DNA from 4 places in the Streptomyces sp. NPDC006691 genome. Region 4 is predicted to be linked to each of the others. Evidence: riboswitches for the same ligand, from Rfam matches in the RefSeq annotation. Region 4 holds a riboswitch; each other region holds the start of a gene.

Region 1 (3,298 bases), on a different contig from region 4:
CGCCGAGGCCGGTCGACAGGCCCTTGCGCTTCAGGACGCCCTTGAGCGTGTGGTAGACCTCGGCACCCCAGCGAAGGGCCTCGGAGAAGGACTCCGCGCCGATCGGGGCGATCATGAACTCCTGGATGTCGACGTTGGAGTCGGCGTGCGACCCACCGTTGAGGATGTTCATCATCGGGACGGGCAGCAGGTGCGCGTTGGGGCCGCCCAGGTAGCGGAACAGCGGCAGGTCGCTGGCCTCGGACGCGGCGTGCGCGACGGCGAGCGAGACGCCGAGGATGGCGTTGGCGCCGAGCGAGCCCTTGTTGTCCGTGGCGTCCAGGTCGAACATGGCCTGGTCGATCAGGCGCTGCTCGGTGGCGTCGTAGCCGACGAGCTCCGGGCCGATCTGCTCGATGACGGCGAGGACGGCCTTCTCGACACCCTTGCCGCCGTAGCGGTTGGGGTCACCGTCGCGAAGCTCGATGGCCTCGAAGGCACCGGTGGAGGCGCCGGACGGAACTGCAGCACGGCCGGTGCTGCCGTCGTCGAGGCCGACCTCGACCTCGACCGTGGGGTTGCCTCGGGAGTCCAGGATTTCCCGGGCTACGACGACGTCGATGGACGGCACGAGCATCTCCTTCTGGGATGTGACGCTAGATGTGACGCAAGGTGCAGGGCCACGCGGGTCGCTTCGCCTTGCGACAAGAGCCTAACCGGCTCCGGGGCTCCGGCCAGCCGAGTGCCCGCCCCATGGGACGAAAAAGGGCCCAATGGCCCGGATTCCCGGGCAAAGGACCACAACCCTACTGCCCGGTAGCAGCCCCGGGTCGCGGGGTGACAGCGAAAACCCCGGCCCGGCGCGTACGGGGGAATGCGCGCCGGACCGGGGCGATCAGGGGGTGGTGCGGACTCAGCTCAGGTGCAGCTTCTGACCCGGGAAGATCAGGTTCGCGTCCTTGACGATGTCCTTGTTCAGGTCGAACACCTTCTGCCAGCCGCCCTTGACTCCCTTGGCGGTGGCGATGGTGCCGAGGGTGTCGCCGGACTTGACGGTGTACTCGCCGTCGCCCTGCTGGACCGGCTGGCTGCGCTGCTCGCCACGGCTGGCCGGCGCGGACTCGGTGCGCTCGGACTTCTGCGACCTCTGCTGCGGCTGGGCCTGCTGCTTCGGCTTCGAGGGCTTCGCGGAGTGCGAGGAGGAAGAGGAGGAGCCCGAGGTGTCGACGTCGGCCTTGGCGCCGCCGGACGACAGGTTGCCGGCGCCGGCGCAGGACCAGGCACCCGGGCCCTGGATCGCGAGCAGCTTCTCGGCCGCGGCTATCTGCTGGCCCTTGGTGGCGAGGTCGGCGCGCGGGGCGTACTGGGTACCGCCGGCGGCGGCCCAGGAGGAGTTCGAGAACTGGAGGCCACCGTAGTAACCGTTGCCGGTGTTGATGGACCAGTTGCCGCCGGACTCGCACTGGGCGACGGCGTCCCAGGTCTGCACGGAGGCGGCGGAGGCGTTGCCGGCCGCCATGAGCGGAGCGGCGACGGCGGCACCGGTGACACCGGCCAGCGTGGCGACACGGACGGCCTTGGACGGGCGGCGGTGCTTGCCCTTGCCGGAAAGCAGCATGGAAGTTCTCCTCACCGACGCCTGCGAGGTGAGCTGTCGGGTTCGGGCGTGAGCTGCCCGGCCGAGCGTCGATGCGCCCGTCTTCACCCCAAGCCGGTTCGGCAGTCGCGTGAACTGCCTTGCCCGGCACTTACCTTGGGTCCCCCGCTCCTGCCTACGGCGCATAAGCGTCGACTGTTCCCATCGGCCGACGGCAGGATTCGGCGTTCTCGGTCGACGGGGCCCGCGGTGACGAGCGAGTCCGACGAAAACACACGCCCCGCCAATGTTCAAAGACGCACATCGGGGAGAAATCCCCCCTACTTGCCGGCACAGAAGGGATGTTTCCGCAGGTGAGGGGCGGGGCGGACGGACCGGGCAGACGGGACACACCAGTTGGGGCGAAGAGACCCATGTCTCACTTGCACCAAACGGACATAGCCCCGCGAACTAACCCTGCTTCGGTGCCGAGTTCGGGGTCGCCGAGGCCCCAGTCGCACCCTTCAACTCCAGGCTCTGGCCAGGCAGGATGAGGTTCGGGTCGGTGCCGATCAGCTGCTCGTTGGCACGGTAGAGGGCGGGCCAGCCGCCCTGGACCTTGTTCGCCTCGGCGATGACCGAGAGATTGTCGCCGGGCCGGACGGTGTAGCCGCCGTTCGCCGCAGGGGTGTTGCCGACCTCACGTGAGGCACCGTCACCCCGGGACGCGTGCCGCCCGGAATCGCGGGTATCGGACGAGTCGCCCGAATTGCTCGAACCACTCGTGCCGGACCGGCCCGTCGGGTCGGTCCGCCCGGCCGGGCTGTCCGTGCCGGTGCCCGCCGGGGCGTCCTTGCCGGTGGCGTCCGGCGTCGCGCCCGCGCTCTCCTCCGGCGCGGGCGTCCCGCGGTGCTTGCCCGGGCTCGCCGGGGTGGACGCGGACGGAGCCGGGGACTTGGCGGTGCCGCCCGGCCGCGTGGCGCCCGGCGCGGGCGTGCCCGTGGCCGGGGTGCCCGGCGCCTTCGCGTCGGCGCCGGGCGTCTTGGTCGCCGGAGCGCTCGGGACGGGGGCGGGGGTGTTGTCGGACGTGTCGGGCACACCCGGGTCCACGTCCGCCGAACCGCCGCCCGTGGTGAGCCCCGCGCCGCTGCCGCAGTTCGCGAACGCCTGGGGCCCCTTGGCCGCCAGCACCTTCTCGGCCACGGCTATCTGCTGGGCGCGGCTGGCGAGGTCGGCACGCTGGGCGTACTCGTTGCCGCCGTACGCCTCCCAGGTGGCCTGGGAGAACTGGAGCCCGCCGTACAGGCCGTTGCCGAAGTCGGCACTCCACATCCCGCCGGACTCGCAGGCGGCGACCTGGTTCCAGGTGTTCGCGTCCGCGGCGTTCGCACCGGTCGCGGCGAGCAGCGGAAGCGCGATGGCCGATCCGGTCACTCCTGCCGCGACGACGAGGGCGGGTGCCTGGCGGGGTCGACGATGCCGTCCATTCCCGGAGCGCATGCGAAAGACCTTCCGTGTGACTGCTGAGCCGAATGAACGGTGAACGTAGCCGTACTCGAACGTCCGTCACAAGTCGATGCACTGGAGATCACATAAAAGTCACAGTCCTGACGTTCCGTCAGTCAATGCCTGGGTACGCCCCTTTACCGCGGCGGCGTGAACTCGACCGGCAGGGTGCGCAGTCCCCGCATGATGAGCCCGCCCCGCCAGCGCACATCGCCAGGTTCCACCGCGAGGCGCAGG
Region 2 (3,298 bases), on a different contig from region 4:
CAGTTGGAGCGCGAATGGCTCGACCGGCTCGGCACCGTGGCCGGCCGCGCCGACGAACTGTGCCGCTACGCCGTCCTGTTCGGCGACCCGCAGCTCGCCCTGACCGCGGTGGACCGCGTCCTGGACATCACCGCCGAGGAGGTCCGGGCGGTCGCCGCCGCGACGCTGCGCCCCGACAACCGGGCGGTCCTGGTGTACGAGCCCACCGCGGCACCCGAGGCAGGCAACGAAGAGGAAGAGGCGGGCCAGTGACGGACGCTGTCGTGACCATGGAGTTCCACCCGCAGCCGACCGCGGGCCCCGCGACCCCGTGGGCCTTCCCGGCCCCCGAGCGCGGCACGCTCGCCAACGGCATGACCGTGCTGCGCTGCCACCGGCCGGGCCAGCAGGTCGTCGCCGTCGAGGTGTTCCTCGCGGCCCCGCTCGACGCCGAGCCCGAGGGCCTGGACGGCGTCGCCACCATCATGGCGCGCGCCCTGACCGAGGGCACCGACAAGCACTCGGCCGAGGAGTTCGCCGCCGAACTGGAGCGCTGCGGCGCCACGCTCGACGCGCACGCCGACCACCCGGGCCTCCGGGTCTCCCTCGAAGTGCCGGTCTCCCGGCTGCCCAAGGCGCTCTCGCTGCTCGCGGAGGCGCTGCGGGCCCCCGCGTTCGCCGGCTCCGAGATCGAGCGCCTGGTGCGCAACCGGCTCGACGAGATCCCGCACGAGCAGGCCAACCCGGCCCGCCGCGCCGCCAAGCAGCTCGCCAAGGAGCTCTTCCCGGCGTCCTCGCGCATGTCCCGGCCCCGCCAGGGCACCGAGGAGACCGTCGCCGCCATCGACGCGGCCGCGGTGCGTGCCTTCTACGAGGCGTACGTGCGCCCCTCGACGGCCGTCACCGTGGTCGTGGGCGACCTCGCGGGCACCGACCTCGACGCGATCCTCGCGGACACCCTGGGCGACTGGACCGGCAACACCGCCGAGCCGCGCCCCGTCCCGCCGATCACCGCCGACGACCGGGGCCGGGTCGTCATCGTGGACCGCCCGGGCGCGGTCCAGACCCAGCTGCTCATCGGCCGTATCGGCCCCGACCGCCACGACCGGGTCTGGGCGGCCCAGGTGCTCGGCACGTACTGCCTCGGCGGCACCCTGACCTCGCGCCTGGACCGCGTGCTGCGCGAGGAGAAGGGCTACACCTACGGCGTGCGGTCCTTCGGCCAGGTGCTGCGCTCGGGTCCGGACGGCGGCGCCTCGATGCTCGCCATCACCGGCTCGGTCGACACCCCGAACACCGGTCCTGCCCTGGACGACCTGTGGAAGGTGCTGCGCAAGCTCGCCGCGGAGGGGCTCACGGACGCCGAGCGCGAGACGGCCGTGCAGAACCTGGTGGGGGTCGCGCCGCTCAAGTACGAGACCGCGGCGGCCGTCGCCGGGACGCTGGCCGACCAGGTCGAGCAGTTCCTGCCCGACGACTACCAGGCCCAGTTGTACGCCCAGCTCGCGGACACCGGGACCGTGGAGGCGACGGCGGCCGTCGTCAACGCCTTCCCGGCCGACCGGCTCGTCACGGTCCTGGTCGGCGACGCGGCGCAGATCGCGGAGCCGGTCAAGGCGCTCGGCATCGGCGAAGTCACCGTCGTCACGGGCTGATTGAGGCCCCCGGCCCGCCGGGCGGGGCGCGGGACGGATGAGGACGCGGAGGACCCCGGAGGCGGACGCGCCGCCGGGGTCCTCCCGTATGTCCGGTTTATTGGGGAGGTTGCCTGTCTGTCATGTGGCGTGCGCTACAAAAACCTGTGTGTGTTTGGTGATTGAAAGACGAGCCGTTTAGCGTCGTTCCCGCTGTCCGTCACCACCCGTCGCAGCCGCGGCACCGGACAGTGATCGCCGAGTCCCCGATGGCGCGAGCCAGGGGAGCCGGGGACCCACTCAGTCCCTGGGGTGAATCGGACGCCTCCGCCCGCGGAGGAGCCCGTAGGAGACCTTCCTGCTCCGAACCCGTCAGCTAACCCGGTAGGCGAGATGGAAGGAAAGGACACCGCCGCTACATGGCGTTCACCCGTGCCACCGGGAAGCACCGCGCGCCCAGCCGCATGACGCGCCGCAGCGCGAACATCGCGGGCATCGCCACCCTGGCCACCGCCGGAGTCGTAGGCACCCTCGCCTCCCCGGCCGTCGCCGCCCCGGGCAGCACCACCGACACCGGTCTCAGCCAGGCCATCGTCATCGGCGACTCGATCGCCGACCAGCTGGGTGCCCAGGCCGACGCGCAGAAGCAGGCCGTCGCGAAGGCGCGGGCGCAGGCCGAGGCCGAGGCCGCCGCCCAGCGCAAGGCCGAGCAGCGTGCCCAGGAGGCGCGCGAGGCCAAGGAGCGCGCCGCGCGCGAGGCGGAGCGCAAGCGCCTCAACACGTTCGTGGCCCCCATATCCGGCAGCTATGTGTCCACCGGCTACAAGACCGGCGGATCGCTCTGGTCCTCCGGCAGCCACACCGGCATCGACTTCCATGCGGGGATCGGCACTTCGGTCCACGCGGTGGGTCTCGGCACCGTCGTCGAGGCCGGTGACGGCGGCGCCTACGGCAACAACATCGTGATCCGGATGCACGACGGCACGTACACCCAGTACGGCCACCTGTCGGTCATCCAGGTCTCCGTCGGCCAGTCCGTCGAACCGGGCCAGCAGATCGCCCTGTCGGGCAACACCGGCAACACCACCGGCCCGCACCTGCACTTCGAGGCCCGCACCGGGCCGGAGTACGGCACGGACATCGACCCGATCGCCTATCTGCGCTCGCACGGCGTCGGCGTCTGAGCCGTCCCCGGCGCACCCCCGCGCATCCCGAAGGCCCCCGGCACCGAGCCGGGGGCCTTCGGCATTGGCCAAAAGATATCCCTTGGTTCCGGCCCGTCACCCGGAATTAACACGGCCTGCAATAGGGTCGCGAAAAAGCCTTGGTCGACCGCGTTCCGCGGGGAATGAAGCGGAGGTTCGCCATGCGCATTCCGGCGCATTCGGTATGCACGGCCATACGCGACGACATCGTCACCGGTGTCTTCGAGCGCGGCGGCCGGCTCACCGAGGAGGTCCTGGCCCGTCGTTACGGCGTCTCCCGCGTCCCGGTCCGCGAGGCGCTGCGGACCCTGGAGTCCGAGGGATTCGTGACCACCCGCAGACATGCCGGCGCCTGTGTGGCCGAGCCGACGGACGTGGAGGCCGCCGATCTCCTCGAACTGCGCGTCCTGCTGGAGCCGTTGGCCGCCGCCCGGGCCGCGCGCCGCCGCACCGAGGCCCATCTCAAGGTGCTGCGCGGCC
Region 3 (3,298 bases), on a different contig from region 4:
CTCGGTGGCCGCCGTCGTGGCGCTCTGGTTCATACATGATCTGCCCAACCTCGGCGAAGGCGCGAGCGAGCTGTTCACCGTGCTCACGGTGGGCGCGCTCGCCCTCTTCATCAACCGCATCCTGCGCCGCAGCGGCGAGCGCCTCGCCTCCGCCCGCGTCATCTCGGAGACCGCGCAGCGGGCCGTGCTGCCCACGCCCGCGTCCCGCATCGGCGGGCTCCACGTCGCCGCGCGGTACGAGGCCGCGCAGGCGGACGCCTTCATCGGCGGGGACCTGTTCGCCGTGCAGGACACCCCGTACGGGGTCCGGCTCATCGTCGGTGACGTACGCGGCAAGGGCCTCCAGGCGGTGGAGGCCGTCGCCGTGGTGATCGGTGCGTTCCGGGAGGCCGCCGAGCAGGAGTCGTCCCTGGAGGCGGTGACCCAGCGCCTGGAGCGGGCGCTGGCCCGCGAGGGCACCCGGCGCGACCGGCTCGACGCGGTCGAGGGGTTCACCACGGCGCTGCTGGCCGAGATCCCGCGCGGCGACGGCACCGTACGCCTGGTGAACCGGGGCCACCCCGAGCCGTTCCTGCTCCACCAGGACGGGTCCCTCGACGTGCTCGTGCCGAGCGAGCCCGCGCTGCCGCTCGGCATGGCCGACCTCGGGGTGTGGCCGGACCGCTCGGACGTGCGCCCCTTCCCGCCCGGTTCCACGCTGCTGCTCTACACGGACGGGCTCTCCGAGGCGCGCGACGAGGCGGGCGTCTTCTACCAGCCCGCCACCCGCCTCCGCGGCGCGATCTTCCCGGGCCCGGACGAGGTCCTGGACGCGCTCGTCGACGACGTACGCCGCTATACGGGCGGCGGCACGAGCGACGACATGGCGCTGCTCGCGGTGGGCCGGCCGGCCGAGGGCCAGCCCGACCGGCGGCGCACGGTGACGATCGTGAAGTGAGGCCCGGCGAACGGCCGTGGGGTGTCCGGCGAGTGGCCGTGAGGGTGTCCGGCGAGTGGCGGTGAGGGTGTCCGGTGGGCGGCTGTGGGGGAGTCCGGTGAGCGGTCGCGCGCGGGGCTGGCGGGCGGCCGTGAGAGGGGCCGGTGAGCGCTCCGCCGGGCCGTCACGGTGGGTGCCCGGAAGGTCTCACTGCGCATAACAATTGACACACCGTCAGAAAACGCGTGTGACGCGAGCGACTCTGAAAGGCCGTCAACTCGCCCGTTTTGCCCTGGCAATGGGCACTAAGTCCACGCCTTGGCCGTTAATGATCAGTGGGAACGGCTTGGAATCCGCCCCCGCTGTCTATTAACGTTCGATAACGCAGCGCGGTCGTCCCAGCCGCCGCCAAGGCGGCACCGCGCGCCTGCGCCGAATCCCCTTCGGGGAACCGGGGAACCACCAACTTGGGGTGAATCGGACGTCCGTCATGGGCGCTCGTAGGAGACCTTCCTGCTCCGAACCCGTCAGCTAACCCGGTAGGCGAGAAGGAAGGAAAGGAGCGCCCCCCGTGGCGTCCAGCGAGCCTGCCCTCGGCACCCCCCTCCCTCCCGTTTCCCTGTACGGGGACGCACCCGGCGAGAACGAGACCTGGGAGGAGTGGGACCCGACCGAGGAGTCCGTACGTCCGGTCCGGGGGAGACACAGAGTCGCCAAGCAGCGTGGCGGACTCGCGCGCAGCTCCACCGTCCTCGGGGTCGGCGTCATCGCGGCCGTCGGTGCGGGCGGCATGGCCACCGCGCAGGCCAAGCCGCCGGTCTCCATATCCCTGCCCGACTCCATCAGCGAGAACCTGCCCCACCTCGGCTCGCTGCCCGGCGTCGGCGAGCTGGTCGCCTCGCACGACACCCCGAGCAGCCCCACAACCGCTGCCGCGCAGGCCGAGCAGAAGATCGCCGCCGCGCCGCTGACCATGACCGGCCTGACCACGAGCGAGGCCGAGCAGGGCGCCACCGACGCGGGCGAGGCGCTGCGCGCCCGGATCCTCCAGCAGGCCGCGCAGCAGAAGGCCGGGGCCGTCGCCGAGGCGAAGGAGGCCGCGCAGAAGGCCGCGGCGGCGAAGGCGGCCGAAGAGGCCAAGGCCAAGCAGGACGCGGCCGAGGCGAAGGCGGCCGCGGAGAAGGAGGCGGCGGAGGCCGCGGCGGCGAAGAAGGCGGAGGAGGAGCGGCTGGCCAAACTCGCCGCCAGCTACTCGCTGCCGGTCGGTTCGTACACGCTCACCTCGACGTTCGGCGAGGCCGGCTCAATGTGGTCCTCCGGCCACCACACCGGCCTCGACTTCGCCGCGCCGACGGGTACGCCGCTGAAGGCGATCCACTCCGGGACGGTCAAGTCGGCGGGGTGGGCGGGGGCGTACGGGTATCGCACGGTCATCGAACTCGATGACGGGAGCGAGCTCTGGTACTGCCACCAGTCGTCGCTCGCGGTGAGTGTGGGGCAGAAGGTGGCTACGGGGGATGTGATCGGGCGGGTCGGGGCGACCGGGAACGTCACGGGGCCGCATCTGCACCTGGAGGTGCACACGCCGTCCGGTACGGGCATCGACCCGATGACCTGGCTCCAGTCGAAGGGGCTCAACCCCTGAATGCCTGAACCCCTGAACCCCTGAATGCCTGAACCCCTGAATGCCTGACTGCATAAACACCTGGCAGTCGTTTGAGGACGAGCTGCCCTGAGGCGCGAACGGGGGTTGGGGGCCCGGAGCCTCCCTGGGGTCCGGCCCCTCTCTGGGGTCCGGAGCCGACCAACCCCGGGCGACCGGTGGGAGGGTGGTCCCCAGGGGTAGGAATAGGCGGGCCCGCGGCGGAGGTTAGGGGGCTATGACCTCCTTGCGCCCGCTCGGCTCCGCCGACCTCTCCGTGTTCCCCCTCGCCCTCGGCGGCAACGTCTTCGGCTGGACGGCCGACGAGACCCAGTCGTTCGCCGTCCTCGACGCCTACCTCGCCGGCGGCGGCAACTTCGTCGACACCGCCGACGGCTACTCGAAGTGGGCCCCGGGCAACTCCGGCGGTGAGTCCGAGACGATCATCGGCAAGTGGCTGGCGGCCCGCGGCAACCGTGCCGACGTCGTCGTCGCCACGAAGGTCGGCTCGCACCCCCAGTACGAGGGCCTCGCCGCGGGCACCATCAAGGCCGCCGCCGAGGAGTCGCTGCGCCGCCTCGGCACCGACTACATCGACCTGTACTACACCCACTTCGACGACACCTCCGTCCCCGTCGAGGAGATCGTCACCGCCCTGGACGAGCTCGTACGCGAGGGCAAGGTCCGTGCACTCGGTGCCTCCAACATCAGCCCCGCGCGGCTCCAGGAATCCCTGGACT
Region 4 (3,298 bases):
CCAGCCGACCAGAGCGGCCGCCGCCCCGCTCGTGAGCCCCGTGGCATCGCGCAGTTTGCGCAGCTCCTCGCCGAGCTTGCGTCTGCGCACCGCCGGTCCATGCCCCATGACGGCCTCCTTCGCCTCCGGCGATGGGTAAGTGTGAGCCCAAATACGCTCTGCCGTCGGACAGTTCACCGCTTTGAGCGACAGATATATGCATATCTTGGTGGATCGCACCCGAGACCGGCACGATGAGTGGCACTCTGGCGCGAAGCACAATCCGAGGCCGTAGTCGTCTTCGCGAGCGCTCTTCCGCCACGAGTCAACTGCCGGTCCGGGTGGGAAAGGGACAGCGTCGCCATGGCAGACCACCTCGAAGCAACCGTCACTCTGCCGAGCGCCCCCGCCTCGGTCTCCGCGGCACGGCGGTATGTCGCCGGGGTCCTCACCGAATGGGGCCTGCCCTCCGGCGCCGAGGCCGCCGACACGGTTCGGCTCATCGTCTCGGAGCTCGCCACCAACGCGGTCCAGCACACCTTCGGCCAGTCGCCCACGTTCACCGTCGACATCCGGCTGGAACGCGAGGAAGAGCTGCGGATCGGCGTCACCGACAGCCATCCGCGCTGGCCGAAACGATTGCCCGCGGCCGTTCAGCAGGACAACGGCCGGGGCATGGTGATCATCCGCTGGCTCGCGGCCGAGTCCGGCGGCCGGCTCTCGGTCGCGCCCACGGCGGACGGCGGCAAGACGGTCTGGATCGCCCTGCCGTGGACGGCGTCGGTCCAGAGCGGCTAGCCGGCCCGCGAGGCCCGTCGGGCCCGTGAGGCGGCCCGGGCCGCCCGAGGCCCGGTCAGGCCCGTCAGGTCCGCGAGGCGCGCCCGGGAGCCCCCGGTGGGCCCGGCGCGCACCGGGGACCGTCCGACGGGGCGTCAGCCCACCCGCCCGTACCAGACGGCGCTGCTCCAGATCCGCTCCAGGCGGACCACGGCGCCGGTCTTGGGGGAGTGCCAGATGCGGCCGTTCCCGGCGTAGATGCCGACGTGGTAGACGCTGCCTCCGGAGTGGAAGAAGACCAGGTCCCCCGCCTTGCGGGCGGACGCGGTGACATGCCGGGAGCTGTTGTACTGCTGCTGCGCCGAGCGCGGCAGCTTGCGGCCCGCCTGCTTGAACGAGTAGAGCGTGAGCCCCGAGCAGTCGAAGCGGGAGGGGCCGGAGGCGCCGTACTGGTAGGGCGATCCCTTCTTCGACGCGGCCACGTGGAGCGCCCGGGAGGCCACGGCCGCGGCGCTCGCCCCGGACGTGCCGCCCGGAGCCAGCGTCGTGCCGCCCGTGATGGCGAGGGTGAGGGCACAGACGGTGCCGAGCCGGACCGTCAGGGACGGGACGTGTGTCTGCGCGGTCATGCGCAACCCTTCGTCAAACCGCCTGCGAAGGATGACCTGTCGGGTTCGGACTGGCGAAGATGCCCGGCCGCGCGAACGGCTTCACCCCGAGGGACGGCCAAGGCTCGGCCGCCCCGAAGAAATCGGGTCCTCCACTCCTGCCGGTCCACTCCTGTCGACCAGACGTCCGGAACGGCGGCAGGACTCGGCGTCCGCCCGGACCGCCCCGCCGCGGTGGCGGGGGCTTGTCGTCTCAGGGATCTTCACGCACCGACTGTCGGATTTGCGGCCCGAAACGGCTTTCTGTGAGGCTCCTCACGAGTGCCCCATTCGGGTGGACACGGGCGAATGCATGCTGCTCCAAACGGGCTTGGCGAGCCTCGTACCTGCGAAGAAGGATCGTTTCAGCACGGCGGTCACGGGCCGTAAGCGGCTCATAAGGGTCAGGGAAAAGTGCCGCCGGTGAGCCGAACGGGGGTAGCCCGTTTGGTTCGTTTCGCGCGGTGTTCGAGCGCGTCGCGTATCCCCGGCCCGCTCACAGCGTCGACTGCGGGGGGACCGCGAGCCGTCCCGCGCGCCGTTCGCCGTCCAGCACGCGCAGTGCCCGCGTCAGCGTCGGCGCGTACACCCGTGTCTCGCCCCGCGCGTGCATCAGCGTGAGGGCGTCCTTGAGCTCGGCGGCCCGGACCACCAGCGCCTGGGCCGCCCGTAGGGCTCCGTAGGTGTCATGGCCGTGGGCCGGGTTGATCCGGCCGAGCAGATCGACCACCGCGAGATAGGAGTCGATGAACTCGGCCTCGGCGCGCGTGAGCGCGGGCAGCGGCGGAAGCTCCGGTGGCAGCACGGCACCTCACCTGCCGTGCCGGGACGTCTTGCGGCTTTCGAGCACGTGGTCGGCGAGTCCGTACGCCACGGCCCCCGCGGCGTCGAAGACCACGTCCCGCTCGATGTCGGCGGCCACCCGCTCGGCGTCCTTGCCGGTGTACCGCGCCAGGAGACCGGTCAACAGGGCCCGCCCACGCAGGACTTCGGCCGCCTGGAGCTCCAGATCGGAGGGCCGGCCCCGCATCGGTTCCTCGATGGACGGCTGGCGCAGAAGCACCCGGGAGCCGGGCTGCACGGCCCGCTTGCCGGGGGTGCCGGCCGCGAGCAGCACCGCGGCAACCGAGCCCACCTGGCCCAGGCAGAAGGTCCGCACGTCACAGGTGACGAACCGCATCGTGTCGTGGACCGCGGTCATCGCGGTGAGCGAGCCGCCGGGGGAGTTGATGTAGAGCGAGATGTCCCGGTCCGGGTCCGTGTGTTCCAGGTGCATGAACTGGGCCATCACGTCGCTGGCGCACGCGTCGTCGACCGGGGTGCCGAGAAGGACGATCCGCTCCTCGTAGAGCTTGGAGTACGGATCCAGGGTGCGGATGCCGGCGGCTGTGCGCTCCTCGAACTCGGGGAGTGCATGGCGGGCGGCAGGGCGGAAGTTCATGGCGTACCTCTCCTCGGCCGGAGGGCCTGACGGCCTCTGTGAGAAACGTACAGGATGTACAGAACGCGGGGAGAGGGAGGGAGCGGCACCCTGGGAGAAGCCGCAGCTCGGAGGGTGTGCCGCTGTGAGCGAGCAAAGGATTTGCGCCGTTCCGGGCCCCTGTTGCCCGTCCGGGTTGGCGCACGGGGCGCTCTCCCCCGAGCGGCTCGCGGATGGCTAGCGTGCGTCGGCACGGGGGTCACCTGGGGAGAGGGCTCATTGAAGTGTTCTATTTCGCGTTCCGTCTCGTGCTGCTGCCGCTGCTGCGGTGGCTGTTCCGTCCGACCGTGGAGGGGGCCGGGCAGGTGCCCGGGACAGGAGCGGTGATCCTCGCGGGGAATCACCAGTCGTTCACCGATCAGTTCCTGCTCGGTGTGACGCTGCGGCGCCGGCTCACCTTCCTGGCCAAGCAGGA

The links. Region 4 has a riboswitch for cyclic di-AMP ahead of ACFYNP_RS15095 (C40 family peptidase). Riboswitches for the same ligand answer to the same signal wherever they lie in the genome.
Region 1: linked by a shared signal. The riboswitch ahead of ACFYNP_RS28300 (transglycosylase family protein) and the one ahead of ACFYNP_RS15095 (C40 family peptidase) in region 4 are both predicted to bind cyclic di-AMP.
Region 2: linked by a shared signal. The riboswitch ahead of ACFYNP_RS21430 (M23 family metallopeptidase) and the one ahead of ACFYNP_RS15095 (C40 family peptidase) in region 4 are both predicted to bind cyclic di-AMP.
Region 3: linked by a shared signal. The riboswitch ahead of ACFYNP_RS30725 (M23 family metallopeptidase) and the one ahead of ACFYNP_RS15095 (C40 family peptidase) in region 4 are both predicted to bind cyclic di-AMP.

What each region holds. Positions count from the first base shown of each region.
Region 1 covers NZ_JBIAGW010000015.1:153,350-156,647, reverse strand. Annotated here, with positions in the region: gene eno (phosphopyruvate hydratase) at 1-616, opposite strand, end outside; gene ACFYNP_RS28300 (transglycosylase family protein) at 893-1,597, opposite strand; cyclic di-AMP (ydaO/yuaA leader) riboswitch at 1,601-1,769, opposite strand; gene ACFYNP_RS28295 (transglycosylase family protein) at 2,027-3,055, opposite strand; gene ACFYNP_RS28290 (cytochrome P450) at 3,199-3,298, opposite strand, start outside.
Region 2 covers NZ_JBIAGW010000009.1:185,670-188,967, reverse strand. Annotated here, with positions in the region: gene ACFYNP_RS21440 (M16 family metallopeptidase) at 1-252, shown strand, start outside; gene ACFYNP_RS21435 (M16 family metallopeptidase) at 270-1,634, shown strand; cyclic di-AMP (ydaO/yuaA leader) riboswitch at 1,860-2,019, shown strand; gene ACFYNP_RS21430 (M23 family metallopeptidase) at 2,033-2,797, shown strand; gene ACFYNP_RS21425 (GntR family transcriptional regulator) at 2,980-3,298, shown strand, end outside.
Region 3 covers NZ_JBIAGW010000019.1:22,174-25,471, reverse strand. Annotated here, with positions in the region: gene ACFYNP_RS30730 (PP2C family protein-serine/threonine phosphatase) at 1-937, shown strand, start outside; cyclic di-AMP (ydaO/yuaA leader) riboswitch at 1,337-1,477, shown strand; gene ACFYNP_RS30725 (M23 family metallopeptidase) at 1,488-2,561, shown strand; gene ACFYNP_RS30720 (aldo/keto reductase) at 2,797-3,298, shown strand, end outside.
Region 4 covers NZ_JBIAGW010000005.1:402,750-406,047, reverse strand. Annotated here, with positions in the region: gene ACFYNP_RS15105 (helix-turn-helix domain-containing protein) at 1-108, opposite strand, end outside; gene ACFYNP_RS15100 (ATP-binding protein) at 343-777, shown strand; gene ACFYNP_RS15095 (C40 family peptidase) at 912-1,385, opposite strand; cyclic di-AMP (ydaO/yuaA leader) riboswitch at 1,390-1,585, opposite strand; gene ACFYNP_RS15090 (hypothetical protein) at 1,900-2,208, opposite strand; gene ACFYNP_RS15085 (ATP-dependent Clp protease proteolytic subunit) at 2,215-2,844, opposite strand; gene ACFYNP_RS15080 (lysophospholipid acyltransferase family protein) at 3,108-3,298, shown strand, end outside.